Regions from separate parts of the Enterovibrio makurazakiensis genome, predicted to be linked through region 2. Evidence: predicted binding sites of a transcription regulator. Region 2 holds the regulator's gene; each other region holds the start of a gene.

Evidence for each region. Region 2 encodes MetJ, which represses methionine synthesis genes. Its sites were predicted from a motif close to TTAGACNTNTANANGTCTAA; they were not measured.
Region 1: a site for MetJ is predicted at 4,028-4,047, ahead of metK (methionine adenosyltransferase). Genes of this name have one in related genera too.
Region 3: a site for MetJ is predicted at 4,150-4,169, ahead of metN (methionine ABC transporter ATP-binding protein MetN). Genes of this name have one in related genera too.

What each region holds. Positions count from the first base shown of each region.
Region 1 is NZ_JAKJSE010000006.1:202,379-212,795, reverse strand. Features, by position in the region: gene L4D06_RS04565 (phosphoglycerate kinase) at 1-416, opposite strand, end outside; gene epd (erythrose-4-phosphate dehydrogenase) at 487-1,527, opposite strand; gene tkt (transketolase) at 1,758-3,755, opposite strand; gene metK (methionine adenosyltransferase) at 4,113-5,267, shown strand; gene L4D06_RS04545 (SprT family zinc-dependent metalloprotease) at 5,374-5,865, shown strand; gene L4D06_RS04540 (endonuclease) at 5,993-6,703, shown strand; gene rsmE (16S rRNA (uracil(1498)-N(3))-methyltransferase) at 6,811-7,542, shown strand; gene gshB (glutathione synthase) at 7,590-8,537, shown strand; gene L4D06_RS04525 (YqgE/AlgH family protein) at 8,754-9,317, shown strand; gene ruvX (Holliday junction resolvase RuvX) at 9,328-9,756, shown strand; gene L4D06_RS04515 (PilT/PilU family type 4a pilus ATPase) at 9,788-10,417, opposite strand, start outside.
Region 2 is NZ_JAKJSE010000019.1:51,248-61,664, reverse strand. Features, by position in the region: gene L4D06_RS15130 (O-succinylhomoserine (thiol)-lyase) at 1-893, opposite strand, end outside; gene metJ (met regulon transcriptional regulator MetJ) at 1,102-1,419, shown strand; gene L4D06_RS15120 (malic enzyme-like NAD(P)-binding protein) at 1,603-2,853, opposite strand; gene rpmE (50S ribosomal protein L31) at 3,137-3,349, opposite strand; gene priA (primosomal protein N') at 3,622-5,817, shown strand; gene cytR (DNA-binding transcriptional regulator CytR) at 5,972-7,000, shown strand; gene L4D06_RS15100 (SPOR domain-containing protein) at 7,082-7,657, shown strand; gene hslV (ATP-dependent protease subunit HslV) at 7,792-8,316, shown strand; gene hslU (ATP-dependent protease ATPase subunit HslU) at 8,330-9,664, shown strand; gene L4D06_RS15085 (1,4-dihydroxy-2-naphthoate polyprenyltransferase) at 9,845-10,417, shown strand, end outside.
Region 3 is NZ_JAKJSE010000036.1:43,187-53,603, forward strand. Features, by position in the region: gene L4D06_RS22990 (TRAP transporter small permease subunit) at 1-379, opposite strand, end outside; gene L4D06_RS22995 (TRAP transporter substrate-binding protein) at 454-1,563, opposite strand; gene L4D06_RS23000 (PepSY-associated TM helix domain-containing protein) at 1,940-3,403, opposite strand; gene L4D06_RS23005 (hypothetical protein) at 3,533-3,910, opposite strand; gene metN (methionine ABC transporter ATP-binding protein MetN) at 4,288-5,322, shown strand; gene L4D06_RS23015 (methionine ABC transporter permease) at 5,312-6,004, shown strand; gene metQ (methionine ABC transporter substrate-binding lipoprotein MetQ) at 6,057-6,869, shown strand; gene L4D06_RS23025 (sulfite exporter TauE/SafE family protein) at 7,018-7,782, shown strand; gene L4D06_RS23030 (Rdx family protein) at 7,791-8,066, shown strand; gene L4D06_RS23035 (CBS domain-containing protein) at 8,088-8,483, opposite strand; gene L4D06_RS23040 (P-II family nitrogen regulator) at 8,480-8,830, opposite strand; gene L4D06_RS23045 (DUF1538 domain-containing protein) at 8,830-9,636, opposite strand; gene L4D06_RS23050 (DUF1538 domain-containing protein) at 9,633-10,367, opposite strand.

The sequences.
Region 1 (10,417 bases), on a different contig from region 2:
TCCATCACGAATACGTCACACAATGCAGCGTATTGCTTAGACAGTTCGTCTTCGTTCTTTTTCTCGCCTTTGTTAAAGCGAACGTTTTCTAGAACCACTAGCTCACCCGCGTTCAGCTCTAGGCCGTTCAGGTAGTCTTTTGCTAGTTTAACGTCGCAATCAAGCGCGTCGTTTAGGTAGTTAACAACTGGTTGTAGAGAGAACTCTTCCGCGTACTCGCCTTCGGTTGGACGACCAAGGTGAGAAGTTACCATCACTTTTGCGCCAGCTTCTAGGCAAGTTTTGATGGTTGGGATTGACGCTAGGATACGCGCGTCAGAAGTTACTTTGCCGTCTTTTACTGGTACGTTCAAATCGGCACGGATAAATACACGTTTGCCAGCCAAGTCCAGATCGGTCATTTTAATTACAGACATTTTCGTCCTCTCTATAAAGTTGCAAAAATTAATAAATTTGCTTTAGCTCTTACGAAGTAAAAGCCGTGACTCAAGCCTTCGAGCCACTGGAAACTGCGTCCATGGCTAACGCGGTATCTAGCATCCGGTTAGCAAACCCCCACTCGTTATCGCACCACACCAGCATTTTCACCAAATTGTGGTTACTCACTCGTGTTTGCGAGCCATCGACAATGGCACTGTGAGGGTCATGGTTAAAGTCAATTGAGACTAATGGTGCCTCGGTATAATCGACGATGCCACTCAATGTACACCGAGCTGCCTCTTCGAGTGATTGATTTACGTCATTAACTTTCACTTTTGTGTTAACTGTGACGCTTAAATCCATCGCTGTGACATTTATGGTAGGAACTCTAACTGAAATTGCTTCAAATTTGTCAGAAAATTTCGGAAATATTCTTCCAATTCCTAAATGTAATTTGGTGTCGACAGGAATAATAGACTGACTGGCAGCACGTGTGCGTCGCAAATCTGGGTGATATGCATCAATCACCTGCTGATCGTTCATGGAAGAGTGGATTGTTGTGATCGTGCCGGATTCAATACCGAACTTCTCATCCAGTACTTTTATTACCGGAACAATACAGTTAGTGGTACATGAACCGTTCGACACGATGAGGTCAGATGTTCTTAAAGTGTCTTCATTTACACCAAAGATAATCGTGTTATCGAGATCGTTGCTGCCAGGGTGGGAAAACAGCACTTTCTTTGCGCCCGCATCAATATGTGCTTGGCCATGTTCACGGTTACCGAAAACGCCTGTGCAATCGAGCACGATATCAATATCTAGATCTCGCCAAGGAAGCAGTTCGATGTCAGCAAGGTGTAGAAGGCGAATGGAATCATAATCACCGTCTTCATGATGAACGTAGAGGTGTTCCTGATTATTGGTGATTTTTTTCTGGAATCGCCCATGACTGGTGTCATATTGCAGAAGATGAGCCATCGCATCGGGCTGTGCAAGTTCATTCACCGCCACCACTTTAATGTGTTGGCTCTTTCCGCTTTCGTAAACGGCACGCAAAACATTGCGACCGATACGCCCAAATCCATTGATCGCTACCTTAAGCATCGCACCCTGTGTCCTAACACGAATTTATTGTTCTAGATATTACATGATACGGATCACAATCGCATCCGTAGAATCATATCTGTTAGAAGCAAGCGCTTTCATCGACATTACCTCGTCATACCAAATAGTTCCTGCTCTAGAATCCAAACACAATGCAGGCGTGCTCCATCTTTTTTAAGCAAAAAAAAACCGAGCCAGCTGGCTCGGTTCTCATTGTCACTGTCTTGCTATTACGCGAGAAGTTCTTTCGCCGTTTCAACCACATTTTCAACGGTGAAACCGAACATCTTGAACAGCTCGCCCGCTGGTGCAGATTCGCCAAAGGTGTGCATACCGATGATACGACCGTCGAAGCCAACGTACTTGTACCAGAAGTCAGCAATACCCGCTTCAATTGCAACACGAGCAGTCACGTCTGAAGGCAATACAGATTCACGGTACGCCGCATCTTGTTGGTCGTAAACGTCAGTGGCAGGCATAGACACAACACGAACCTGTGTGCCGTTAGCCGCTAATTGTTCAGCAGCTTCAACTGCCAGTTCCACTTCAGAACCTGTCGCGATCAAAATTAGATCTGGCTTGCCTGCACAATCTTTCAGAACGTAGCCGCCCTTCGCGATGTCAGCTACTTGCTCAGCAGAACGATCTTGCTGTGCCAAGTTTTGACGCGAGAAAATCAGTGATGTTGGGCCATCTCTACGTTCAATAGCCAGTTTCCACGCAACCGCAGATTCCACTTGGTCACACGGACGCCATGTGCTCATGTTCGGCGTTAGGCGTAGAGATGCGATTTGCTCAACCGGTTGGTGTGTTGGGCCATCTTCACCCAAACCAATAGAATCATGGGTGTACACTTGGATGTTCTGAATTTTCATCAGTGCAGCCATGCGCATTGCGTTACGTGCGTATTCCATGAACATCAGGAATGTTGCACCGTAAGGCACGAAACCGCCGTGAAGTGCGATACCGTTGATGATCGCCGTCATACCGAACTCACGCACACCGTAGTGGATGTAGTTGCCTGATGCGTCGTCAGCCGTCACGGCTTTCGAACCCGACCACATGGTCAGGTTTGAAGGCGCAAGATCAGCAGAGCCGCCCATGAATTCAGGGAGCATCGCACCAAACGCTTCTAGCGCGTTTTGAGATGCTTTACGTGATGCAATGTTCGCAGGGTTAGCTTGCAGATCAGCAATGATTGCGTTTGCCTTTGCTTCCCATTCTGCTGGCAAGTCACCGTTTACGCGGCGCTTGAATTCAGCAGCCAGTTCAGGATAAGCCGCTTCATACGCAGCAAACTTTTCATTCCAAGACGCCTCTTTTGCCGCACCCGCTTCTTTAGCATCCCATGCGCCATAAACGTCAGCAGGGATGTCAAACGGGCCGTGTTCCCAGCCGAGTTGTTGACGGGTCGCTGCGATTTCATCTGCGCCTAGTGGTGCGCCGTGACAATCGTGGGTGCCCGCTTTGTTTGGTGAACCGAAACCGATCACGGTTTTGGTACAAATCAGGGTAGGACGACCTGTTTCTGCTTTTGCCGCTTCAATAGCGGCATTAATTGCGTCAGCATCGTGACCATCAACAGCAGGAATAACATGCCAGCCGTAAGCTTCAAAACGCTGAGGTGTATTGTCAGTGAACCAGCCTTCAACATGACCATCGATAGAAATACCGTTGTCATCCCAGAATGCAACCAGCTTGCCTAAACCTAGCGTACCCGCCAGTGAACAGGCTTCATGAGAAATACCTTCCATTAGACAACCGTCACCCAAGAACACGAAAGTGTTGTGGTCAACGACGTCGTGGCCTTCACGGTTAAATTGCGCCGCCAGAGATTTCTCTGCCATTGCCATACCAACAGCGTTGGTAATGCCTTGGCCTAGCGGGCCAGTGGTGGTTTCAATGCCTGGTGCATAACCGTATTCAGGGTGACCTGGGGTTTTTGAATGCAGTTGGCGGAAGTTTTTCAGATCATCAATCGACAGATCGTAACCAGTGAGGTGAAGCAGAGAGTAAATCAGCATTGAACCGTGGCCGTTAGACAAGATGAAACGGTCGCGGTCAGCCCATTCAGGGTTTTGCGGGTTGTGGTTCATGTGGTCTCGCCACAGTACTTCGGCGATATCAGCCATGCCCATAGGGGCGCCCGGGTGACCAGAGTTGGCTTGTTGTACACCGTCCATGCTTAGTGCACGAATCGCATTTGCTAAAACCTTGCGGGAAGACATGTCTGCTCCTGAGATCAATAGACGTTTTGTTTTATATGCAAACAGGTGCAACACTCAATATTGAGAGAGGCCTGATCGCAGAACTTGGCGGGGTCGTATTGTCGCAAGACTGCCGTTCGTCTGCAAACGATTTACATGGCTGATATATCGGCTTTCTTAGGATTTGAACGCGAAAGAAACGTTTAGATTCGACATCTTGCGACACGGAACGCAATCGTTTTCTATTTACACAGACAAATTGCATGGTTGATTTCTTATCGCCCATGCGTAGAATAGACGTCCAGATGGTAAAACATCTAACCATTTAAACGTATATCAACCTATATCCAGTTAAATATTTATTTTAAGGAACGCGACATGGCCAAACACCTGTTTACTTCAGAATCGGTTTCGGAAGGTCACCCAGACAAAATTGCTGACCAGATTTCAGATGCCGTACTTGATGCGATTTTGGAGCAGGACCCTAAAGCCCGCGTTGCTTGTGAAACTTACGTGAAAACCGGCATGGTCATGGTGGGTGGTGAGATCACTACCTCTGCTTGGGTTGATATCGAAGAACTGACGCGTCAAACCGTTCGTGAAATCGGCTATGTTCACTCAGACATGGGCTTCGATGCTGATTCTTGTGCCGTATTGAACACCATTGGTAAGCAATCGCCTGACATCAACCAAGGTGTTGACCGCGCAGACCCGAAAGAACAGGGCGCAGGCGACCAAGGCATCATGTTCGGTTACGCATGTAACGAAACTGACGTGTTAATGCCAGCACCGATTACTTACTCTCACCTTCTTGTTAAGAAACAAGCAGAAGTGCGTAAGAGCGGTAAGCTAGATTTCCTTCGCCCAGATGCGAAATCACAAGTTACATTCCAATACGACCAAGGCAAAATTGTTGGTATCGACGCGGTTGTTCTTTCTACCCAACACTGTGATTCAGTGACCACTGAGCACCTACGTGAAGCGGTAATGGAAGAAATCATCAAGCCAGTACTGCCTTCAGAATGGCTGAACAAAGAAACCAAATTCTTCATCAATCCAACGGGTCGTTTCGTTATCGGTGGCCCAATGGGTGACTGTGGTTTGACGGGTCGTAAGATCATCGTTGATACCTACGGCGGCGCAGCGCGTCACGGCGGTGGTGCGTTCTCTGGTAAAGATCCATCAAAAGTTGACCGTTCAGCGGCATACGCAGCACGCTATGTAGCAAAGAATATCGTTGCTGCTGGTCTAGCAGATCGCTGTGAAATCCAATTGTCTTACGCAATTGGTGTTGCTGATCCGACGTCTATCATGGTTGAAACCTTTGGTACTCAGAAAGTATCTGAAGAAATCATCATCGAAGCGGTACGTCAGCACTTTGACCTTCGCCCATACGGCCTACAAGAAATGCTGGATCTGCTGCAACCTATCTACAAGAAGACAGCAGCATACGGTCACTTCGGTCGTGAAGAATTCCCTTGGGAAAAAACCGACAAAGTGGCAGCACTGCGCGACTTCGCTAACATCAAGTAATCGCTACCACGCAGCGCCACAGATTAAGAAAAGGGAAGCTTCGGCTTCCTTTTTTTCATGCCAATCTTTACCCTAGCCGCTGTCACCATTTTACTTTGCCAAAGCGATGAACGAACTCCACTACCGTATTACCCGACGCGTAAGCGAATGCATCTATCATGCGAATCAGATCCTCAATGTAGATTTTTCGGTGCCAGCTATTCGTTTTGATATTCGGGGAAAAACGGCAGGAATGGCGCTGCTTCAGCGCTGGCAACTTCGCTTTAATCCCGTATTACTAGCAGAAAACCCAGAAGCATTTATTAACGAAGTCGTTCCCCATGAAGTCAGCCATTTAATCGTGTTTGCACGATTCGGACGTGTTCGCCCGCACGGTAAAGAGTGGCAGGCTGTTATGTCTCAGGTATTTGATGTTCAACCTAAAACCACGCACAGCTTTGACATCAAATCCGTGGAAGGCAAAACCTTTCCTTATCAATGCCAGTGTGACGTCATCCCTTTGTCTGTGCGCCGCCACAACAAGGTGCAACGCCAGCAAGTGCAGTACATGTGCCGCCGCTGTAAACAGCCTCTGGTGTGGAAACCTTCTACACCCTAACGCGAATGCGTTAACGACCATTTCTCTCAATTAACAAGTTTTTCAATTAACACTATTTTAGTGAGATTTAACTCGCATACATCTGCAATAATCAAAGTACTTAATTCCAAAAAGACTTTGTTTCATGATGAAAAAGTATCTCTTGCTGCTTTCTGCGTTGTTGATATCGCCACTGGCGATGTCTGCTCCTGAGCATCCACAATCCTTTTCGAAAGCCAAACGCATCGCGCAAAAAATCTATCAGGATTACCCCACCTCTTTTTACTGTGGCTGTGACATTGAGTGGAAAGGGAAGAAGGGCGTACCGCAGTTAGATGAATGTGGTTACCAAGTGCGTAAGCAATTAAAACGCGCTAGCCGCATTGAATGGGAACATGTCGTTCCCGCTTGGCAGTTCGGCCACCAGCGCCAATGCTGGCAAGACGGCGGACGCAAGAATTGCGGCAGAACCGACCCGGCCTTCCGTTTAATGGAAGCGGATCTGCACAATCTGGTCCCTGCTATTGGCGAAGTGAACGGCGACCGCTCTAACTATCGTTTCTCACAATGGAACGGAGACAAAGGCGCATTTTACGGACAATGCGACATGAAGGTCGATTTCAAACAGCGTGCAGTCGATCCACCCGCGCAAAGCCGTGGCGCAATTGCACGTATCTACCAGTACATGAATCAACAGTATGATTTTCGTTTAGCGTCAGCGCAGAAAAAGCTCATGAATGCATGGGATAAAACCTACCCTGTGACGGATTGGGAATGTGAGCGTGACCGTCGTATTGCCCTCAACCAAGGGAATCACAACCCTTTCGTGAAAGCAGCATGCGAAAAAGCAGGTCTATAAAGGCAACCTAGCTGAACGGAAAGACAAACCAAAACCTCACCAATACTACAGCCAATGAGCAGTAGCATGCTAAACTGCTGCTCATTATTTCCAAGACCAAAACCACCATGCGTATCCCAAGAATTTTCCATCCTGAATTGCTGCCTAACAGCGGCCGTGTCGCACTCGATGATGATGCGGCGAATCATGTTGGCCGTGTATTGCGTATGCAAGTTGGACAAGACGTCCTGCTCTTTGATGGCAGTGGCGCTGAATTTCCGGCCGTGATTTGTGACGTATCGAAAAAGAACGTCAATGTCGATATCACTGAACGTGTCGAGCGCAGCATTGAATCGCCATTAGACCTGCACCTTGGTCAAGTTATCAGTCGCGGCGACAAAATGGAGTTCACCATTCAAAAGTCTGTCGAGCTTGGTGTGAATGTGATTACACCGCTGATTTCCGAACGATGTGGTGTCAAACTCAACGCCGAGCGCTTCGACAAAAAATTACAGCAATGGCAGAAGATTGCGATTGCTGCTTGCGAGCAATCTGGCCGAAACATCGTCCCAGAAATCCGCCCTGTGATGGCGCTGGATGCCTGGAGTCAGGAAGCGTTTGATGGGTTAAAGCTAAACCTTCACCCTCGCGCCAAATATTCCATCAATACCCTGCCACAGCCGGTCAATCGCGTGCGCTTATTGATTGGCCCTGAAGGCGGTTTGTCGGCTGAAGAAATTGAAAAGACCCGCGAGCACGGGTTTGAAGAAACACTTTTGGGACCGCGAGTACTGCGCACGGAAACCGCAGCATTAACCGCAATTACGGCATTGCAGGTTCGCTTTGGTGACCTTGGTTAAACACACCTTGGATAACGGCGACGAACTTGCCAGATAAGGAAGACAGAATGATCAAACTGGGTATCGTGATGGACCCAATTGAGTCCATCAACATCAAGAAAGATTCTTCTTTTGCCATGATGCTAGAAGCACAAGCGCGTGGCTGGGAAATTCACTACATGCAGATGAATGACTTGTCGCTGGAGCAAGGCAAAGCCCTTGCTCGCACTAAGATCATCAGCGTAGAACAAAACCCTGAGAAGTGGTTTGACGTAAAAAGCGAACAAGAGATCGCATTGGCCGATCTTGATGCCGTTTTGATGCGTAAAGATCCACCGTTCGACACAGAATACATCTACGCGACCTACATTCTGGAGCGCGCCGAAGTGGAAGGCTGTTTGATCGTTAACAAACCGCAAAGTCTGCGCGATTGTAACGAAAAACTGTTCACCGCTTGGTTCCCAGAGCACACGCCCATCACCTTAGTGACACGTCGTGATGACCAAATTAAAGCGTTCCATGAAAAACACGGTGATGTGATTTTGAAGCCACTTGATGGCATGGGCGGTTCATCCATCTTCCGGGTGAAGAAGGGCGATCCTAACCTGTCAGTGATCATCGAAACCCTAACCAGCCTTGGCACTAACTACTGCATGGCGCAGACGTTCGTTCCAGACATCAGCAATGGCGACAAACGCATTTTGGTGGTCGATGGCGAGCCAATGCCATACTGCTTGGCGCGTATTCCAGCCAAAGGCGAAACACGCGGTAACCTTGCCGCTGGTGGTCGCGGTGAAGCGCGTCCATTGAGTGATACTGACTGGGCCATCGCCCGTGCGGTTGCACCAACGCTGAAAGAGAAAGGCCTGATCTTCGTAGGGCTGGATATCATAGGCGACAAACTGACAGAAATTAATGTCACGAGTCCAACCTGTATCCGTGAAATTGAAGCCGCTTTCGACATCAACATCAGTGGTAAATTGATGGATGCGATTGAAGCGCGTCTGCAAAAGTAACCGTACACCGCCTTGTGCAGTTTCCTCTGCACGAGGCTGACTTTCTTTCGCTTACCGCTCATACTGAACGTAGGCACTCTGCAAAGTTAGCACCTGCCGTTCATTACGCACTTATAAAACAAGCAGCTTTTTTGAAGCAAGCAGCTTTTTTGAAGCAAGCACCTTTTTTGAAACAAGCACCTTTGCGCCAACGCAACTTAGTAGTGGAAGGGCATCATGAATTTTAAAAACCATTTTCTTGTCGCGATGCCTAGCATGGCAGACGACCGTTTTAAGCACAGTGTCATCTATATGTGCGAGCACAATGAAGACGGCGCGATGGGGCTTGTGATAAACCAGCCTATTAATATTTCTGTTGCAAACATGCTGGAGCAAATCGAAGTCGCTCGTGATCATCATGTCACTCAACCATTGAGCCTCGATCAACCCGTGTTGTTTGGTGGCCCCGTGTCGGAAGACCGTGGTTTTGTGCTTCACAAAAACAGGCAGACGTTTGGATCCAGCATCCAGCTATCAGACGCACTGACCGTGACGACATCAAAAGATATTCTGAGCATCTTAGGCACGAATGACGAACCAGAGCAGTTCATTGTTGCTCTCGGTTATTCCGGCTGGGATGCGGGTCAATTAGAAAAAGAATTGGCCGAAAACAGTTGGCTCACCATTGAAGCCGACCCTTCCGTGATTTTTGATACACCAATCAATGAACGTTGGGAAACCGCGTTGAAGCATTTGGGCATCAGTGCGCTCAATCTATCGTCCGATATTGGACACGCATAAGAGACATCCCATGAGTAACATCCAAACCGTGCTGGGTTTTGACTACGGCACAAAAAGTATTGGCACCGCCATCGGGCAAGCCATCACAGGTACGGCAACGCCGCTTAAAGCGCTCAAAGCCAAAGACGGTATCCCGAGCTGGGATGCTATCGAAGCCATTTTGAAAGAATGGAAACCAGACGTGGTGGTGGTTGGGTTACCCCTAGACTTACAAGGCGGCGAACTGGAAACCATCACCCCGCGCGCGCGTAAGTTTGCGAATCGTCTTAAAGGGCGATTTGGTGTTAACGTCGAACTGCACGATGAGCGACTCACCACCACAGAGGCGCGTTCATCACTGTTTGAACAAGGCGGTTATCGTGCACTAGGAAAAGGCAATATTGACTGCCAATCCGCCGTCATCATTGTCGAAAGTTGGTTTGAACATCAATACAGCTAAAAAAAGCGCCAATGGCGCTTTTTTTATTTCGTTATCGTCCTTCAATACTGACATCTGCCAGCGATAAAGAACCGTCAGATTGCTCTGCCATTTTCATCATCAGCTTCAATTCATTGCGTGAATCAGCATGATGCAGCGCTTCTTCTTGAGACACCTTACCGGCCTGATACAGCGCAAACAGTGATTGGTCGAAGGTACACATACCCGCGTTTTCACCTCGGCTAATGCTGGCCTTCAATTCATGCAACTCTCCGCGACGAATAAGATCCGATACATGCGATGTGTTTAGCAGCAATTCATAAGCGCCATGACGCCCGACTCCACTAATATCTGGCACCAATTGTTGGGCAAGTACACCACGAAGGTTCAGCGACAAATCAAACAAGAACTGCTCACGGCGCTCTTTCGGCACCAAATGCAACACACGCTCTAGCGCTTGGTTCGCGTTGTTAGCGTGAAGGGTTGCGATACACAGATGCCCTGTTTCAGCAAACTGCATCGCGTACTCCATGGTTTCTCGGGTACGAATTTCACCAATCATGATCATGTCTGGTGCCTGACGCAGCGAGTTTTTCAGCGCCACGTCATAGCTTTCGGTATCAATACCGATCTCACGTTGGGTCACAATGCACTTATTGTGTGGGTGAATAAACTCAATAGG
Region 2 (10,417 bases):
CCGCCGAAGCCTTTTTGCTGCTTCTTGGCTATGTCATGGCCTGGGTGCTCTGGCAATGCCGGATGGTAAATAACACGGACCAACGGCTCAGTTTGCAAGAAGGCTAGGACTTCTGCGCTATTCTCTTCGTGCTGACGCATCCTCGCGCTCAACGTTCGTAACCCACGTAAGGTCATATAGCTATCAAACGCGTTACCGGTTGCGCCGATACAGTTACCCCACCACTTCAACTCATCCGCCAATGCTTGCTCTTTAGCAACCACCACACCCCCGACTGTATCAGAGTGACCGTTGATGAATTTCGTGGTCGAGTGCACCACAAAGTCAGCGCCAAGATTCAGCGGCTTTTGCAATACAGGAGATAAGAACGTGTTATCGACCCCAACCCACGCCCCCACAGCCTGTGCTTGCTGGCTAATCGCTTCGATGTCGACAACGCGCAATAACGGGTTTGATGGGGTTTCAATCCACACCAACTTAGGATTCTTTGCCAACGCTGATGCCAATGCGGCTTCATCAGACTGATCAACAAACTCAATCTTAAATGCGCCTTTGCGCGCACGGGAATCAAACAAACGGTATGTGCCGCCATAGCAATCATGCGGGGCAACAATAAGATCATCGGGACCAACTAAAGAAAGCAGCAGATTGATGGCAGACATGCCACAGTTCGTCACTACCGCACCCGCGCCGTTTTCAAGCTCAGCAAGCGCCGTCTCTAAAAGGTTACGCGTTGGGTTACCACCACGCGCATAGTCATACGTCGGCACTTCGCCGAACTCAGGGAATTCGTAGTTGGTAGAAAGGTAAATAGGAGGAACCACAGCATTGTGCTGAGAATCGGTAGTGATGCCAGTGCGTACGGCAATCGTGGCTGACTTCTTGTCGCTCATGGTGTCTTTCCCTGTCAAAATGCGATCATAATACGAGCAGATAGGCTCAACCTTAACCACTCACAATCAAGACGTCAATACTTCTGGACGTCTATATGTCTTTACATGTAGCGGTTAATATCGCTAAAATTCGAAATTCATCCAACCTGGGCATCATGCTTCCGGTGTTGACAGCGATTTATCAATGAAACTGCTTAGAAGGTGCACGATGGCAGAGTGGAATGGCGAATATATTAACCCTTACGCCGAGCACGGTAAAAAGAAAGAACAAGTAAAGAAGATCACCGTCTCTATCCCACTGAAAGTGCTTAAAATCCTGACAGATGAGCGTACGCGTCGACAGGTCAATAATTTACGTCATGCCACCAACAGTGAACTGTTGTGCGAAGCGTTTTTGCATGCCTACACAGGCCAACCGCTACCAACAGATGACGACATTCGCAAAGACAAAGCGGATAGCGTGCCTGCCGAAGTGAAGCGCATCATGAAAGAATTAGGTATCGAGTTTAACGACGAAGAATATTGATTTCATCGTCGCAATGACAAAGTTATGACAAAAAAACCAGCCGATTGGCTGGTTTTTTTTCGTCGAAAGAAAAACAGTACTATTTTCCTTCAAAGTACGACAGAAGAGTGAAACGTCTCCGAGGCCGTTACTCGTCTTTCGTGCCGATATTTTTCTTCCGTACTTTTACTTATCAGCCATCTATTACTTATCGGCCATATAGTTTTCTGGCATTTCAATACGCGCAACGCCTGACTCAACCGCAGCAACCGCAACGGCTTTCGCAACGCGTGGCAATAGGCGAGGGTCCATAGGCTTAGGAATGATGTAATCAATACCAAAGCTCAATGCATCAACGCGGGCAGCCTTCAATACATCAGCGGGTACGGGCTCTTTTGCCAGTGAACGAATTGCTTCAACCGCCGCTAACTTCATTTCATCATTGATGCGGCTTGCACGTACGTCTAGTGCACCACGGAAGATGAACGGGAAGCAAAGTACGTTATTCACTTGATTCGGGTAATCTGAACGACCCGTACCCATGATCAAATCATCACGCACTTGGTGTGCCAGCTCAGGTTTGATTTCTGGATCTGGGTTTGAACACGCAAACACGATCGGCTTTTCAGCCATCAGCTTCAAGGCCTCTGGTGGCAGCAAGTCTGGGCCAGAAACACCCAAGAAAATGTCTGCACCTTCGATCACATCTTCCAATGTGCGTTTGTCCGTGTTGTTGGCAAACAGTTGCTTGTATTCGTTGATGTCATCACGGCGCGTGTGAATCACACCTTTGCGGTCAAGCATGTAAATCTTTTCACGCTGCGCACCACATTTGATCAGCAGTTCCATACACGCAACTGCCGCAGCGCCCGCACCTAAACATACGACAACAGCGTCTTCGATGTTTTTGCCTTGCAGCTCCAACGCATTCAGCATACCTGCTGCCGTGACGATCGCCGTACCATGTTGGTCATCGTGGAAAACCGGCACGTTACAGCGCTCAATCAACTGCTTTTCAATTTCAAAGCAATCGGGAGCTTTGATGTCTTCAAGGTTGATACCACCAAAGGTGTCGGAGATATTAGCAACTGTGTCGACAAACTCTTCGATGGTGCGGTGTTTGACTTCGATATCAATCGAATCTAAACCGGCAAAACGTTTGAACAGAAGGGCTTTACCTTCCATGACAGGTTTAGAGGCTAGCGGGCCTAGGTTACCCAAACCCAGAATAGCGGTGCCGTTTGAAATAACCGCAACCATATTGCCTTTCGCAGTATATTTATAAACGTTGTCAGCATCTTGTGCGATTTCACGAACAGGCTCTGCCACACCTGGGCTGTACGCCAACGCTAAATCTTCCACGGTATCAGCAGGCTTGGTCACTTCTACCGAGATTTTACCAGGCACAGGATAGGCGTGATAATCCAGCGCCTGTTGGCGTTTGTCTTCAGACATGTTGTTATTTCCTGATTTTATTCATCGTTATTGGTTAAAAACCTTGTCACGTTAACGATCTCGCAAGCGATAAGATCAATCCGTAACAAGTTAAGGGTGAGAACATCCTTACCCTAAATATAATCATAAAATGTTAACGCAGTGAGAATGTGAGAACCACCCCAATCCGCGGTTATTCTTCATTAGTATCTTTACTGATTTATGTGACAGGTCGTATATGCCGATTCAGGCATAAAAAAAGGGAGGTGCTTTCGCACCTCCCTTTTTTTCGAAATCTGCAATATTACTTGCTAGACAACGCACCGAAACGCTTGTTGAAGCGATCAACACGGCCGCCAGTGTCAACAACACGTTGCTTACCAGTGTAGAATGGGTGGCATTTGTCACACACATCTAGGTTAATGTCTTTAGCCATAGTTGTGTTGAATTCAAAAGTGTTGCCGCAAGAACATTTTGCTGTTACTGCTTTGTACTCTGGATGGATACCAGCTTTCATAGGGATAACCTCTAATATAAGGCCGTGTCGCTCTCCCGAGCCTATCGGGCACCACACGTCGTTGACAAAAATTTGTAGGCGCGAAATTCTAATCAAGGAGACCTGTGATAGCAACTTTTTTGTTCAATTCATTTGCTGGTAGCAGGCTAGCCCTTTGGTGGCGCGACTCAAAAGAAAACGTATTTTAGGCTTTGCACACTTGTTTACCCGCATGTTTACCATAGGTACACTGTCGCGATAACTTGGCTTAACCACCTAGACGCTAGGACCTCATGATCCCAACCATCGCTCAAGTGGCATTACCCGTCCCGCTTCATAAGACCTTTGATTATCTGATTGGCAGTGACATGCCTGTGGTCGGTGGACGAGTGCGCGTGCCGTTTGGCAAGCAATTCAAAATCGGTATCGTGACGGCACTGACTGACCAATCTGATTTCCCGCTCACACAACTCAAACCCATTAATGCTGTGCTCGATGATGCGCCACTTTGGCCTTCTTCTTTATATAAGGTATTAAACTGGGCGAGTCGCTACTATCAATACCCATTAGGTGACGCATTAGCCACGGTGATGCCGGGAAGCCTAAGAAAAGGGAAACCTGCGCATCGCGAGCGCGAGCGCGTTTGGCAACTAACAGAAGCGGGAAAAGATCAGCCCATCACCGCATTGACCCGCGCACCTAAGCAGGCTCGGATCCTGACGATGCTGCGCAGCGGCGCAATGGCGCATAGCGATTTACTAGAAAGTGACCTAAGCGCCACCGTCATTAAAGGTGCGGAAGAAAAAGGCTGGATTGAAATCGTACAGAATGTGCGCCCCAAGCCTTGGACGACTGACTACCGCATCGTCGAAGACAAGCCAACCTTGAATCACGAACAAGCGATGACAGTGGCAACGATCAACGCTAGCCAAGAGTTTGGGTGTTACTTGATTGAGGGCGTCACGGGATCTGGCAAAACCGAAGTGTACCTCAACGCCTTAGAGCCGGTATTGGCTCGCGGTCAACAAGCCCTGATTTTAGTTCCTGAAATCGGGTTAACACCACAAACCATCAACCGATTCAAACGTCGCTTTAATGTGCCCGTTGAAGTGATGCACTCAGCGCTTAATGACACTGAGCGACTCAATGCATGGCTGGCAGCCCGAGACAATGAAGCGGCCATTATCATTGGTACGCGTTCGGCCTTGTTTTCACCGTTTAAATCACTCGGCATTATTATTGTCGACGAAGAACACGATGCGTCTTATAAGCAACAAGACTCTTTTCGTTATCACGCCCGCGATCTTGCAGTGATGCGTGCACATGAAGAAAACGTGCCAGTGTTACTTGGCTCCGCCACGCCATGCTTAGAAAGCTTACACAACGCAAAGACAGGTAAATATCACCACCTCACGTTATCCAAACGTGCGGGTAACGCTATTAAAGCGAAACATGGCGTACTCGATATTCGTGGGCTGTATTTAGAGGCGGGATTATCTGCACCGCTGATTGCTGAAATGCGAAAGCACCTTTCTGAAGGCAATCAGGTGATGCTCTTTTTAAATCGTCGCGGCTATGCGCCTGCGCTCATGTGCCATGAGTGTGGTTGGCTGGCTGAATGTAAACGCTGTGACGCGTTTTATACACTGCACCAACAGAGCAGCGAATTGCGTTGCCACCATTGTGGAACGCAGCGCCCTATCCCCCATCAATGTGGCAGTTGTGGGTCAACACAGCTGATCAGCGTCGGCGTCGGCACTGAGCAACTCGAAGCGCAGCTAGAAAGTCTCTTTCCTGAGTTCAAAACCATTCGGATTGACCGTGATAACACCCGCCGAAAAGGGTCACTAGAAGCCTACCTTGATGCCATTCACAACAAGGACTACCAAATCCTCATTGGCACACAGATGTTGGCCAAAGGGCACCACTTCCCCGATGTCACTCTCGTGGCATTGGTGGATGTAGACAGTGCGTTGTTCAGTAATGATTTTCGTGCGCCAGAGCGCCTCGCTCAATTGTTTGTGCAGGTCGCAGGGCGTGCGGGACGCGCAAGTAAACCCGGCTTTGTTTTGTTGCAAACGCATCACCCAGAACATGCCTTGCTGCAGTCGCTCATTCATAAGGGGTATGACAGTTTTGCCACCGAAGCGTTGACTGAGCGACAGCAAGCCAATCTGCCCCCATACAGCTTCTTTGCTCTATTTCGTGCAGAGGCCAACCAAAGTGAGCATGTCGAGCAGTTTCTGCAGCAAATCAGAACCATACTGGATGCGTCCCCCATACCCAATGATGAATGCGCAGCAATGGGCCCCGCGCCTGCGCCGCTTCCACGCCGTGCAGGACGCTATCGCTGGCAATTGATTTTTCAAGCACCAAATCGGCGGATATTACAACAAAGATTGTCTGCCGCATTGCCTGCCATTCGTCAGCTTCCTTTGTCGAAAAAGGTGCGTTGGTCTTTGGATATCGAGCCTCAAGATATGAGCTGAACAAGTTTCATTCACTTAAGCCGACTAAGATCACAGTATTCTTGTAATAACTGTTAACATGACCATGTTTAATACATCGTCATCAGATTAAGATATGACCTGTTAACAAAAAGTCTTATTGCTGAAGGTCCCTAATCGGGAAGCATTGCCATACATTACGAGCAAGAGGAAAAGCACTATGGCGACAATGAAGGATGTTGCCCATCTGGCTGGCGTCTCTACGGCGACAGTATCGCGTGCGTTGATGAACCCGGAGAAGGTATCAGCGTCGACCCGCAAAAAAGTCGAGCAGGCGGTGATGGAATCAGGGTACAGCCCTAACTCGCTCGCAAGAAATCTTCGTCGCAATGAGTCAAAAACCATTGTGGTGATCGTTCCCGATATTTGTGATCCCTACTTTACAGAGATCATTCGTGGTATCGAAGAAGCTGCCATGGAGCACGGTTACTTAGTGCTGCTTGGAGACAGTGGACAGCAAGCAAGCCGAGAAAGCTCATTTGTGAACTTAGTTTTCACGAAACAAGCTGACGGCATGCTCCTTTTAGGGACCGATCTTCCGTTCGATGTCAGCAAACCCGAGCAAAAGAACCTGCCACCTCTTGTGATGGCTTGTGAATATGCTCCAGAGCTCGAATTGCCAACGGTGCACATTGATAACCTTACTGCTGCATTTGAAGCCGTGAACTACCTCACTCAGGTAGGCCACAAGCAGATCGCGCAGATCACAGGGGATCCGAATGCAGCATTGACGCAATTTCGCGTTCAAGGCTACCAGCAGGCACTTCGTCGCGGCGGAGTGACCGTTAATCCGGCCTATACCGTTGCAGGTGATTTCACCTTTGCAGCTGGCGCTCGAGCAATGACGACCCTGTTGTCTCTGCCGACACCGCCAACCGCGGTATTCTGTCACTCTGATGTGATGGCCATCGGTGCACTTCAGCAAGCTAAACGTTTAGGCTTTCGTGTTCCGCACGATATCTCTATCGTCGGTTTCGATGACATCCAGTTTGCAGAGTATTGCGACCCAGCACTGACCACGGTTTCTCAACCTCGCTATGACATTGGTCGTCAAGCCATGCTCATGTTGTTGAAGATACTGAAAGGCAATGATGTTCAAGCTGGTTCACGTTTACTCGATGCACAATTGGTGATCAGAGAAAGTGTGGCACCACCATCACGCTAAACTGATAAGCTAGGTACTGGCGCGCTTTCGAGCAAGCCAGTACCATATAGCCCCAACTCGCAGAAAAAGATATCCGAATCAGTGGCAACCCGAGATTATGTCAAACGCGGAAAAGCACCGCGAAAACCCACCAGAAACAGCAAAAAGCCGCCTCCAAAGTCGGGCTTCCCGATTAAATGGGCGCTGATAGCGTTAGTCTTGGTGGCAAGCTTTGGCTATGGTCTCTATTTTCTAACCACCAGCGAACCACCTGCACAGCCTGAGCCTAAAGAGGCAGTAACCAAACCTGTCAATAAGCCATCAAAACCGCAGAAGAAAGAGGAAAAAGTCATTCCTCCGAAACCTGAGGAGCAGTGGAGCTATATTGAAGAGCTGGAAAATAAAGAAGTGCAGGTTGAAGCGAATGAACAAGAGCTTTCTAGCCGACCTTATTTGATGCAGTGCGGCGCCTATCGCAGTGCCAGCCAAGCGGACGAACGTAAAGCGATGATCGCGTTTCAAGGCTTAGAAAGTCACATCAAAACCAGTCAAGGTGAGAAAGGCATTTGGTATCGCGTTGTCATGGGGCCTTATCCTTTGAAGCGAGAAGCCGAGCGCGACCGAAACCTTTTACGCCGTGCAGGCATAGAGCCTTGCGCTATCTGGTACTGGAACTAATCCGCCTCAATATAAAATCAGGGTAAAGACCGAGTTCTCACTCTCTTTGCCCTTGAATTTATCTTTTCTCATCCCCACTTCCTGCTTAACAACCCATACTGGCTATAGCCAGAGAGCAAAGAAGAGGTTCTTCCGTGACGACTATCGTTTCTGTTCGCCGCAACGGCAAAGTAGTAATCGCCGGTGATGGCCAAGTGTCACTGGGTAATACCGTAATGAAAGGCAATGCCCGCAAAGTTCGCCGCCTTTACAACAATAAAGTATTGGCAGGCTTCGCTGGCGGTACCGCCGATGCCTTCACCCTATTCGAACGTTTCGAGCGTAAGCTGGAAATGCACCAAGGTCATCTGACCAAAGCCGCGGTTGAACTCGCTAAAGATTGGCGTTCTGATCGTGCACTGCGCAAACTAGAAGCCCTGCTTTGTGTGGCTGATGAAACCGCCTCTCTGATCATCACTGGTAACGGCGATGTGGTTCAGCCAGAGCACGATATGATTGCTATTGGCTCAGGCGGTAACTTCGCACAAGCTGCTGCTATTGCTCTGCTTGAAAACACCGAGCTAGATGCACGCGAAATCGCGGTAAAATCTCTGACCATCGCTGGCGACATCTGTGTCTTCACCAACCAGCACCACACCATTGAAGAACTTGATTACTAAGCAGGATCCCAGCATGTCTGAAATGACCCCACGCGAAATCGTGTCTGAACTAGACCGTCACATTATCGGTCAAACTAAAGCCAAACGTGCCGTTGCTATCGCGCTGCGTAACCGTTGGCGTCGTATGCAGCTTAACGAAGATCTGCGTGCCGAAGTTACCCCTAAGAACATCCTAATGATCGGTCCTACCGGTGTTGGTAAAACCGAGATCGCTCGTCGTCTAGCCAAACTGGCCAACGCACCGTTCATCAAAGTCGAAGCCACCAAATTCACCGAAGTGGGTTATGTGGGCAAAGAAGTGGAAACCATTATTCGTGACCTCACTGACGTCGCGGTGAAAATGACCCACCAGCAAGCAGTGGAAAAAGTGAAATTCCGCGCTGAAGAATTGGCTGAAGAACGCATTCTGGATGTCCTACTGCCGCCACCGCGCGATGCATGGGGACAATCAGAAGAGCCAAAGCCCGATTCGAACACGCGTCAAAGCTTCCGTAAGAAAATCCGCGAAGGCAAATTGGACGATAAAGAAATCGAAATCGATGTCGCAGCTCCGCAAATGAGCATGGAAATCATGGCCCCTCCGGGCATGGAAGAAATGACCAACCAGTTGCAGGGCATGTTCCAAAACCTCGGTGGCGGCAATACGTCTAAAAAGCGCAAAATGAAGCTTAAAGACGCGCTAAAAGCCGTGACGGAAGAAGAAGCGGCGAAACTGGTTAATCAAGAAGAATTGAAAGACCAGGCAATCCACATGGTAGAGAACAACGGTATCGTCTTCATCGATGAAATCGACAAGATCTGTAAGCGTGGTGAAAGCTCAGGCCCAGATGTATCTCGTGAAGGTGTTCAACGTGACCTGCTTCCACTGATTGAAGGCAGCACGGTTTCTACTAAACACGGCATGGTCCGTACTGACCACATCCTGTTTATCGCATCAGGCGCATTCCAAGTGGCAAGCCCGTCTGATTTGATCCCAGAACTGCAAGGTCGTCTGCCGATCCGTGTTGAACTGGAAGCGCTATCTGCTGCTGATTTCCAACGTATCCTTGTTGAGCCTAATGCTTCGTTGACTGAGCAATACTCAGCGCTGATGGGAACTGAGCAATTCAATCTGACCTTCACGCCGGATGGCATTGAAGAGATCGCTAACGCAGCGTGGCGTGTCAACGAGCGTACTGAAAACATCGGAGCTCGTCGTCTACACACTGTGATGGAGCGTTTGGTTGATGAGGTTTCATTCGACGCGAGCGAGCGTGGTGGTGAGTCTGTTGAAATCAACGCAGAATACGTGCGTAGCTGTCTAGAAGAGTTGGTTGACGACGAAGATCTCAGCCGCTTTATTCTGTAATCACACAGCATCAATCAAAATCGGGTGGCTTAGGCTGCCCTTTTTTATTACCTTTGCTTTGCCTTTGCCCTGTTTGCTGGTTTTATTTTGCCATCAAATTCAGTTAATCCTGCGCTTTCATTGCCCAACGAAGTAAAAAAACCAATAATGAAGCCAGTTATCACACACGCTTTTTTGGTTATGTCCTCATCCACATTCAAAACTTGGCTTGATGCCGCACGCCCCAAAACGTTGCCATTGGCTGTTGCATGCATATTGTGTGGCAGTGCCGTTGCCGCCAAAACGGGACATTTTTCGATATTGCTCACGGCACTCGCGCTCATCACAGCCCTGCTTTTACAGATCTTATCTAACCTTGCGAATGATTATGGTGATGCCGTAAAAGGCACAGATAATGATGCACGTCTTGGTCCCAAACGCGCGATACAGCAAGGTCTTGTTACGCCACAAACCATGAAAAAAGCCATGGCATTAAACGTGTGCTTGATAGTCACCGTGGGAGCCGCATTGGTCCTCAGTGCGTTTGATAATGCCACGGATATCGTCAGTTTCATTGGACTTGGAGCACTCGCGATTCTTGCCGCCATTTGCTACACCGTGGGTAACAAGCCCTATGGCTATCAAGGTCTTGGTGACCTTTCAGTATTGATTTTCTTTGGTTGGCTCGGCGTGGCAGGAACATATTACCTGCAAGCGGGCACCTTGGATTCCGCCGTACTTCTGCCCGCGACCGCATGCGGTTTACTTGCCGTC
Region 3 (10,417 bases), on a different contig from region 2:
TTTGCCAAGACACGGAAACGTAATCCCAAGCGATGTAAAAAATGAAACTGCATGTTGGGAGCAATAAGAAGAGAAATCCGAGCAAATCGACCCATGCTTTTTTCTTGTCTGACATAGGGCGGTAAAAAATATCAACGCGAACATGAGCGCCTTTCAATAAGGCATATGCCGCGCCGAGCATGATGACGTAGTTATGGAAATAAAGGACAGATTCTTGCAAAAACACCGATCCAGAATTGAGCACATAGCGCATGACAACCACGACAAAGGTGATTAGCACGATGGCTAAGACGAACCAGGAAACAATGCGTCCCGTCCAATCACTAAAACGGTTGATCCCCTTAATAAGAGCGATCAATTGGGGAGAGGCGGTATTCATAGAGCTACTCTAACATCAGCCTGTTGGCTAAAATTGGAAAGAAAAAGAGGCGATTCAGAATCGCCTCTTAAAGGTTACTGCGGGTTACGTGCGTTCAGCATGGCTTGCTCTGAAATGGCATGCCAATCGATCGCTTGGTCACGGAAGCCTTTGTAAGACTCGTAAACTTTCTTGCTGATTTCATCGACCTGCGCTTGCTCGGCAACCACTTCATCAGACAATACTTGAAGTTGTGACAGCACTTCTTTCGGGTACGGACGCAAATCCACATTGTGCTCGTTTACCAAGCTTTCCAACGCGGCATTGTTACGCGCAGTGAACTCAGCAATCATGTCCGCGTTCGCCACGCGTGTTGCTGCCAAAACGATAGCTTGCAAATCTTTTGGCAAGGCATCGAAGGCTTTTTTGTTGATCAGCGCTTCAAGGGTTGTGCCCGGCTCATGCCAACCTGGGTAGTAGTAGTATTTCGATGCTTTATGCAGACCAAATGCAAGGTCGTTGTATGGACCTACCCACTCAGTTGCATCAATGGCACCTGATTGCAGTGATGGGAAGATTTCGCCACCCGGTAACAGTACAGGTGTACCACCTGCGCGTTTCAGCACTTCGCCACCCAGACCAGGAATACGCATTTTCAGGCCTTCAAGGTCGCTGATGGTGTTGATTTCTTTGTTAAACCAACCGCCCATCTGAACGCCAGTGTTACCCGCAGGCATAGGAATAATGCCAAACGGTTCGTACGCTTCAGCCCAAAGCTCAAGACCGCCACCGCTGTAGATCCAGCCATTCATTTCTTGTGCAGTTAGACCAAAAGGTACTGCCGCGAAGAATTGACCTGCTGGCGCTTTGCCTTTCCAGTAGTAGCCTGCACCGTGACCCATTTCAGCCGTACCACGAGACACGGCATCAAACACATCCAATGCGCCAACTAGCTCACCGGCACCGTATACTTTCACGTCCAAACGACCATCACTCATCTCGGTGATTAGCTCAGCAAGGTTGTTTGCACCTGTACCTAACCCAGGGAAGTTTTTCGGCCAAGTCGTTACCATTTTCCAATTGATTTTTTCCTGTGCTACTGGCTGCGCCTGCGCACTTGCTTCCTGCTTTTCTTCACCACAACCAGTTAGCAGCACACTGAGTGCAACTGCTGTTGCGGCAAGAAACGAACGACGTTTGTACATGAGAGTGATCTCCTTGCTTGGGAAAGGCGAAAGATATGGCAGTACTGAAGGTTTACATCTAAAAGTAGGTACTGCCTTACTAACACGATACTCATCAATCACACCGATGAGTTAATGGTTTGTTGCAATAACTTTACCTATTATCGCAGCCAGCAAGTAGTAAAAGGGCGAGGTTGTTTGAAGTTGGTCAAACAATGATCACTAGAAATCTAAACATCTGATAGATAACGGCCTCTGTGACCGACCAATAACGTGCTACGCCTCGTCAACCTTATCCCTGCGCGTTGTGTTTACATTTTTTTGGTAGAGACGAAAATGCCTTCCCACAGGAAGGCATGTCATCGTGTTTTTTGTCGAAACAAAAAACGTTTTCGCGTTAACTTAACGCATCTTTAAATGTCACCATATATCGGCAAATCAACGCATCTATCACCATCAAAGCCACAATGGTTAATCCTGCCATCGGAAATGCGATACACACCAAAACAACGCTGACAATTCCCACTTTCCAAAGCCCTGAATCTGCGAGTTTCGGTGGTGCGCCCAGCTTTCGCTGACCTACAGGGCGACGTTGCCACCACATTACGCCTCCCGTGATAGCGATCAGAATAAACGCCAAACAGAAGAATACATTTGCGACTTTGTTGATAATGCTTATGTCTCCCTGATGCAGCGCAATACCTGCCGCCATGGCTTTCGCGATGGTGTTGTAATCATTCCACGTGACGTCAGCGAGTACCTTTCCAGAATACTGATCAATGTGGGTGGTTCTGTCTTGCGTTGGGTCTGTAATATCCCCGCTCATGGTGTTCGCTGATACCGTGAACACACCTGTTTCTGAGCGCGGAAAATTGAGTTTGTATTGCCCAAAACCCAACACTTTCGCTTCATTCACCACACGATCGATGCCGATTTGCTCAGTGGCCATTCCTGCTTTTTCAGCACTCCCTGCCGATGAACCCGAGGTGATTTCTTCGCCGTGCACATGCACGTTAGATTGAGGTAACGGCGTCAGTTCAAGGTTCCACGGCATCTCTTCTTCTGAACCATGATTTAGCGCCTTGTGGTTAATGTCAGACACAGGCACATCATCCCATTTCTGGGCAGGAAAGCTGTTCCAAGGCTGCACGATTTTCGCGCCCCATACGCCCGCCCACGCCAAGCCACTCAGCACGAAAAAGAGAAGCACAATAGAGAGTACGCCACCTATGTTGGCATGAAGGTCACGCAGTAAAACTCTTGACCCACTGTCAGTGCGAATTTTCAGAAAACCAGCACGGCGCGCATTGTCGTTGGGTAGCCAAAGATATATCCCCGACACCAAGAGAATCACCGTCAGGCTAGCGGCAATCTCGATCAAATAATCGCCCACATCACCGATCAATAAGGTGCCGTGAATGTCGTTCGCCAATTGATACCAACTGTCGCTGCGATCAATCGTGCCAGTGATGTCTGCGTTGTAAGGATTCACCAGTACAAACCGCGTCGATTCATCAGCCATGGTGACGGAAAATCGGTTAGCGACGTCAGAAGAAGTCGCTGGCACAAACTGCGTTACCGTGCCATCAGGGTACGCGTGTTGCACAGCCTCTAATTGCGCAGATATGGGCAACGGTTCTTGAGATGGATACGTGCTAGGGTTGACCGACAGCACCTCGCCATATCGCACCGCTTCAATTTCATCATCAAACAGCATGATGAGACCGGTAACACTTAGCATCAGCATAAAAGGGATAACGAATAACCCTGAGTAGAAGTGCCAGCGCCAAGTGAGAAAATAACGAGATTTTTGCTTCGCCAGTGTGTCTAGAGGATTGTTACTGGGGTTAGAAATAACCATGAATCATTCCTTTTTTCATGCGCGACCTCACCGCGCTTCTTAAGCATCATGAGATGCACCGAAAAACGCAGTGACATTGCATTTTGACTTTACGTTTGGGTATAAGCCCTTGTTGTTTTTATGCGGTATTTAAGCAAGGAGGAATGAAGGTGGCGCTCGGGTCACAGGCAGCTCAAACCGAATCCTTTTTACGAAGTACGGATAGGATTCAAGCGCGATTTCAGAGCTACGTGTATAAACCGGATTGAAAGAAAGCGAGTGATGATGAAAGGAAGAAAAATGGCTAAATGGGCAAGGCTTACTGCTGTGCGTTTTGGAGGTTTCCCCCTCTTCGACTTGCACCAACTCAAAGCCATTCACGGTGCAAAGTGTCGCCCACACGCCCGCACTGCTGCCGTGTGCGTTAATCACCGGCATCAAAGAAACAAGCAGCCAACTCAAGGTGCTCGCGCAGAGCATTGCACGCTTAAACGACTTATTGTGTGCTAAATAGGCAGTTAACGTCATATTCACCATTCATATGAAATTAACCCGATACCTTACTGTAAAAGCGACGTTAACGACGTGCTTCAGTGCAAAAACTAAGCAGTTGGTTCACGAACAACAGAAATTTAATTACAAACCGTTCTGGTTTGGGTATTTCTATAGGGCCTTCCCAGTAAACGTCCTGCCTTACTCGGCTTTTATTAAGACATTGTCTTCGAGCTTCCCTCAAAACACACCAAGAAACCCACCCAAACAACCGTATAGACGTCTAGCCGTAAAAATATCTATTGACTTGTCGTTCGACTATAAATAGCATCAAATTCCACAGTGAAGAACAAAAGCAACGATTATCACTACATTTTAACGATTATTTAACACGATTTTGTCCAGGATGGCTTATGATCGAAATTAGTCAGGTTAATAAAGAATTCAAACAGGGCGTGAAAACGATTCATGCTTTGCGTGATATTGACCTTCACATTCCAAAGGGCAGAATTTTTGGGGTTATCGGCGCATCTGGCGCAGGTAAAAGTACCTTGATTCGTATTGTTAACTTGTTGGAGCGACCAACAAGTGGGAATGTCAACGTCGATGGCGTAGAACTCACCACCCTTTCAGCGTCTGAGCTGACACGTGAGCGCCAGAAGATCGGCATGATCTTCCAGCACTTTAATCTTCTCTCTTCTCGCACCGTGTTTGATAACGTCGCGTTACCTCTTGAACTCGCTGGTAAAGACCACGCGCATATCCAAAACAAAGTGACAGAGTTACTTGAGTTAGTTGGCCTAGAAGATAAACGTTCCAGCTATCCTGCAAATTTAAGTGGCGGACAAAAGCAACGCGTTGCCATTGCTCGCGCACTCGCCAGTGACCCAAAAGTCCTGCTATGCGACGAGGCCACCAGCGCCTTAGATCCTGCCACCACCCATTCAATTTTGAATCTGCTGCAGACGATTAATCAGAAGTTGGGTTTAACCATCTTGCTGATCACCCATGAAATGGATGTGGTAAAGCGCATCTGTCATGAAGTGGCAATTATCGGCGACGGCAAACTGGTAGAAAAAGGCACGGTCGGCGATATTTTCGCCCACCCAAAAACCGAACTTGCCCGCGACTTTATTCGCGCCACCCTGAACCTGTCGATTCCTCAAGATTATGCAGCGCGACTGCAAACTGAAAACACAGGGGATCTGCCGCCATTAGTTCGCCTTGAATTTACCGGCACCAGCGTGGATGCCCCACTGGTAAGCCAAGTTTCGCGCAAGTTCAATATCGATGTGAGCATTTTAAGCGCCGACATGGATTACGCTGGCGGCGTGAAATTCGGCCTCATGCTGGCAGAGTTTTTCGGTGATGCTCCAGATGTCACACGCGCATTGGATTACTTAAAAGAACACAACGTCAACATCGAGGTGCTTGGTTATGTCGCTTAATATTGCTGCCATTTCTGGCTGGTTCGCGGAAAACGAACGCCTCGTTAGCTTATTGATTGATGCGCTCGGCCAAACCCTCACCATGGTGTTTGTCTCTGGTTTCATTGGCTTTGTATTTGGTATTCCTTTAGGCGTCTTGCTTCATCTGTCCAAACCCCGTGGTTTGCTGGAAAACAAGCTACTTAATCGCAGCCTAGGGGCCGTGGTGAACATTGGTCGCTCTATCCCCTTCATCATATTACTGGTTGCCATCATTCCGTTTACTCGCCTTGTGGTGGGTAGCTCGATAGGTACAGCCGCAGCCATCGTGCCTTTGATTGTTGGTGCCATCCCTTTCATTGCCCGTCTTGTCGAAGGTGCGCTGATTGAAGTGCCTTCAGGTCTTGTTGAGGCGGCGCAAGCAATGGGGGCAACCCCGCTGCAAATTATTCGCAAGGTTCTCTTGCCCGAGGCGCTACCCGGCATTGTGAACAGCGTAACGATCACCTTGGTCACGCTGGTTAGCTATTCGGCGATGGCTGGCGCGGTAGGCGGCGGTGGCCTGGGCGATGTTGGCATTCGCTATGGATACCAGCGCTTTGACGGCACCGTCATGATGATCACCATTGTCATGCTCGTCATATTGGTTCAACTGATTCAGTCGGCGGGTGATTACTTCGTTAAACGCGTCGACCACAGATAAATCTAGAAAATCAAAAAAATAATGGAAATTTAAGCTCATAGGAGATGCGCAAATGACGTTCAATCTTAAAAAAATCGCCACCGCTCTAGGTTTGGCTTCGGCACTGGCATTAACTGGCTGTGGTGAAGAAAAGGCCATTGACCTGACCAAAGTAAAAATCGGCGTGATGGCGGGTGCAGAAGAGCAAGTAGCAGAAATCGCTGCAAAAGTGGCCAAAGAAAAATACGACTTAGACGTGGAACTGGTGACGTTTACCGATTACGTTTCACCGAATGCGGCGCTGGAAGAAGGTGCGATCGACGCCAATGCTTTCCAGCACAAGCCTTACTTGGACCAGCAAATCAGCGACCGCGGTTACAAATTCACTATCGCAGGTAACACCTTGGTTTACCCAATTGCGGGTTACTCAAACACCGTGACTTCTGTTGAGCAAATCCAAGATGGCGCACAGATCGCGGTACCTAACGATCCAACCAACCTAGGCCGTTCTTTGATTCTTCTTGAAGAGCAAGGCTTGCTAACACTAAAAGATGGCGTTGGCCTTCAAGCGACCGTTCTTGATATCGTGGGCAACCCAAAGAACTTGGACATTGTTGAGCTAGAAGCCGCGCAACTTCCGCGTTCTCTGGACGACGTGACGTTGGCGATCATCAACAACACATACGCGGCGACTATCGGTCTTTCACAAGAAAAAGACGGTGTATTCGTTGAAGACAAAGAATCTCCGTACGTGAACCTGATTGTGGCTCGTGCAGACAATGTGAAAGCGCAGAACGTTCAGCAGTTCGTTCAAGCTTACCAGTCAGATGCTGTCTTTAGCGCTGCGATGGACATCTTCGATGGTGGTGCGGTGAAAGGCTGGTAATCTTCCTTCTCTGCTATCCAACGCTTAAGCCTGTGCTCGTCACAGGCTTTTCTTTTTTTCTAATACTGGCATCTATTTAACCGCCGTGGTATCAACACTCAATAACGGCATAACCACTGCCAACTCATCTCTTGTTAACTGAGCGAATATGGATATTCTCGCAACCTTTGGCCTGTTCATAGGCTCACTCATAGCCAATACATTGGCCTCTCTTGCTGGCGGAGGCGCTGGGTTGCTGCAACTGCCGCTTCTGCTGTTTCTCGGGCTCACATTTTCAGTGGCACTCGCCACACATAAAGTCGCGTCTGTGGCACTTGGCTTAGGCGCGGCAATAAAGCACTGGAAAAGTGGCAACCTCGACCCTGCACTGACTCTCTATGTGGTGCTGGCTGGGGCTACAGGGGTTGTTGCAGGCGCTAACCTTATCCTGTTCGTGCCCGGCCCTGTGGCAGAAGCACTGCTGGGGGCGCTGATCATTGCGCTTGGTCTCTATTCCCGAATGCGAAAAACCTTGGGGCAAGAAGCTGAGCCTAAACATCGCGACACCTTGGGCTTGGTCATTGGCTGCATCGGGTTGAGTGTCATTGGCATACTCAATGGCTCTTTAACAGCAGGTACTGGGCTTTTCGTTACCCTCTTTTTGGTGCGATGGTTCGGTTTAGACTACAAGCAAGCGGTGGCGCTGACCTTGGTCAGCGTGGGCATCTTTTGGAATGGGTTGGGTGCGGTAACACTCGCTGTCGCTGGTGCCGATATCTATTGGCCTTGGATACCCGCACTGCTGGTTGGGTCGTTACTCGGCGGATACTTGGGCGCTTACATGGCTGACAAGTACAGCAATCAATTGATCAAAGTGGCCTTTGAATGGCTTACGTTCGCTGTCGGATTAAAACTGCTTTGGAGCGCATGGTAAGGAACATCATGAACAAAATGAATATCGATATTTATTACTGCCGTCAGTGCAACTGGATGTTGCGTTCAGCATGGATGGCGCAAGAACTACTTTCTACCTTCAGCGAAGAAATTGGCTGCTTAGCACTTCACCCTGATACAGGAGGCCGCTTTGAAATCCATTGTAACGGTGAAGTCATTTGGGAACGAAAACGAGATGGCGGCTTTCCCGAAGCCAAAATCCTGAAACAACGCGTACGTGATGTGTTCGACCCTGAGCGAGATTTAGGCCATAACGATCGCTAAAAACGCGAGGCAAGTGTTGGCCTAATCCGCCAACATGCCATACATCACGATGCTGTTATAACTGACCACGCCCAGTACCTTGCCGTTATCAATCACTGGGGCACGACTAATGCCGAATCGCTCAAACAGTCTGGCGCAGTACTTCACATTCATATCAGGCGAGACACCCAAAGCAGGTTTCGTCATGATTTCGTAGATGTTTACACGTTCTGGTGACTTGTTCTGCGACAAGACTTTTTTCGCAATATCATTCATCAACACCAAGCCGTATTCGTCATTTTCGTCGCGCTTGTTTACCACTAGCGCTTTGATGTGCTTATCACGTGCAATACGAATGGCTTCTGCAACGGTAATTAGCCCATCAACCACGGCAAAATCGTCTTTCATTACGTCACCGACGCGCTTCAATATTTTCATAACTCATCCTCAATCACACTACTCAATTCTTGAACCTGATGGGCCACACCCACCGCATCCTCGATATCCAGTTGTACAGCTATTCCTTTGCCGGACGTCGCATCAAACTCTCCCACTTCATTGATGGTTTCGAGAATACTGCGCGCTAAATGCTCTTCCACCACAAACAACAACACATCTCGCTGCACGTCTAGGGTTAAGCCAAAGAAGGTTTTCTGCTTGGTGAGCCCTTCACCTCGCGCATTGTTAATTACGGTCGCGCCCGTTGCTCCTGCCTTTCTTGCTGCATCAAGCACCGCATCGGTTTTTGAATCTTCAATGAAAGCGACAATCAATTTGAATCGCATTATGGTTCCCTCGTTTCTTTTTGAGCCAATCCGCGCTTTGCCGACCACTCGGTTAACTGGGCATACCCCATGACAGTAATCATTGGGAACAAGCTGGCAAACGCTATCAATCCAAATCCATCAATAAGTGGGCTTCTGCCCGGAACAGTCGATGCAAGACCAAGGCCAAGCGCTGTGACCAAAGGCACCGTTACTGTTGATGTTGTGACACCGCCGGAGTCATACGCCAACGGCACAATAAACTTTGGCGCGTAGAAGGTTTGGCACACCACCAAGACATAACCCGCAATGATGTAGTAGTGGATAGGGTCACCTGCAACAATGCGATAGCACCCAAGAGAAATCCCCATCGACACACCCAGCGCCACCGAAAATCGCAGCCCGTTAACACTGATAGCGCCGCCAGACACTTGTGCCGCTTTAATCGCAACCGCAATCAAGGAAGGCTCTGCGACCGTGGTACTAAAACCAATAGCGGCAGCAAAAAGGTATACCCAGTAGTAGTGATGCCATTCCACAACGCTTGGCATGACTGCGCCTTCACCGTATAAAAACGCTGGTGCAGTAAGCTGAATCGCCATCGATTCACCCAGCGGGAACAAGGCCATTTCGAGCCCCATCAAAAACAAAGACAGCCCTAAAATAACGTAGGCGAAACCAAAAACGATTTTCTTTAGGTTGACCACAGGTTTGCGCAAAACCGCAAACTGAAAGCCGAAAATAATACAGACGATCGGAAATACATCCCGGACCGTCGAAAGTAAGGTGTCGAAAAAGGTAGGGATGAGGGAAAGGAATAGGGTCATACCGCCACCATCCCGTAAACCATCACAAATATCATCGGAGACAGGGAGGCAAAGGCGATCAAACCAAAGCCATCAATCATTGGGTTTCGCCCTTTAATCACGGTGGCTAAACCAACGCCTAATGCTGTCACAAGCGGCACGGTAATGGTGGATGTAGTGACACCACCGGAGTCATAGGCAATGCCAATAATATAGCGCGGCGCAACCATGGTCATCGCCACCACCAGCATGTAGCCACCAATGATAATGCGATGAATAGGCCAGCCTTTGAGTATGCGCAGTACCCCGAGCATGATCGCAAAGCCTACCGACAATGCCACCGTGATTCTTAGCCCATTGGCGTAGGAAGATTGCGACTCTTCGTCCATCGTAATAATTCCGCCTTCTGCCGCGACCTCTGCGGCTTCTGCGGCAACAGCAGTCAATGCGGGTTCAGCAATCGTGGTGCCAAAACCCAACAAAAATGCAAAGACCATTAGCCAAAATACGCTGCCTTTTTTGGCCAGCGCATGAGCCATTGATTCCCCAATAGGAAATAAGCCCATTTCCAAACCAAAAACAAAAAACGTCAAACCCATCACTACAAGGACGAGCCCTACGACAATAGAGATCCAATCTGGCAACGGTTGTTGCAAGACAATAACCTGAAAAAAACCGATGACTAAGATGATAGGCAGCAAATCCTTCAAGCTTCCTAACATAGCGGTCAGTAATGCAGTAATTCCCTTCACACACTCTCCAAGCGAGCAGATTCAGGCAATGAGATAGCCAAAATCACGAG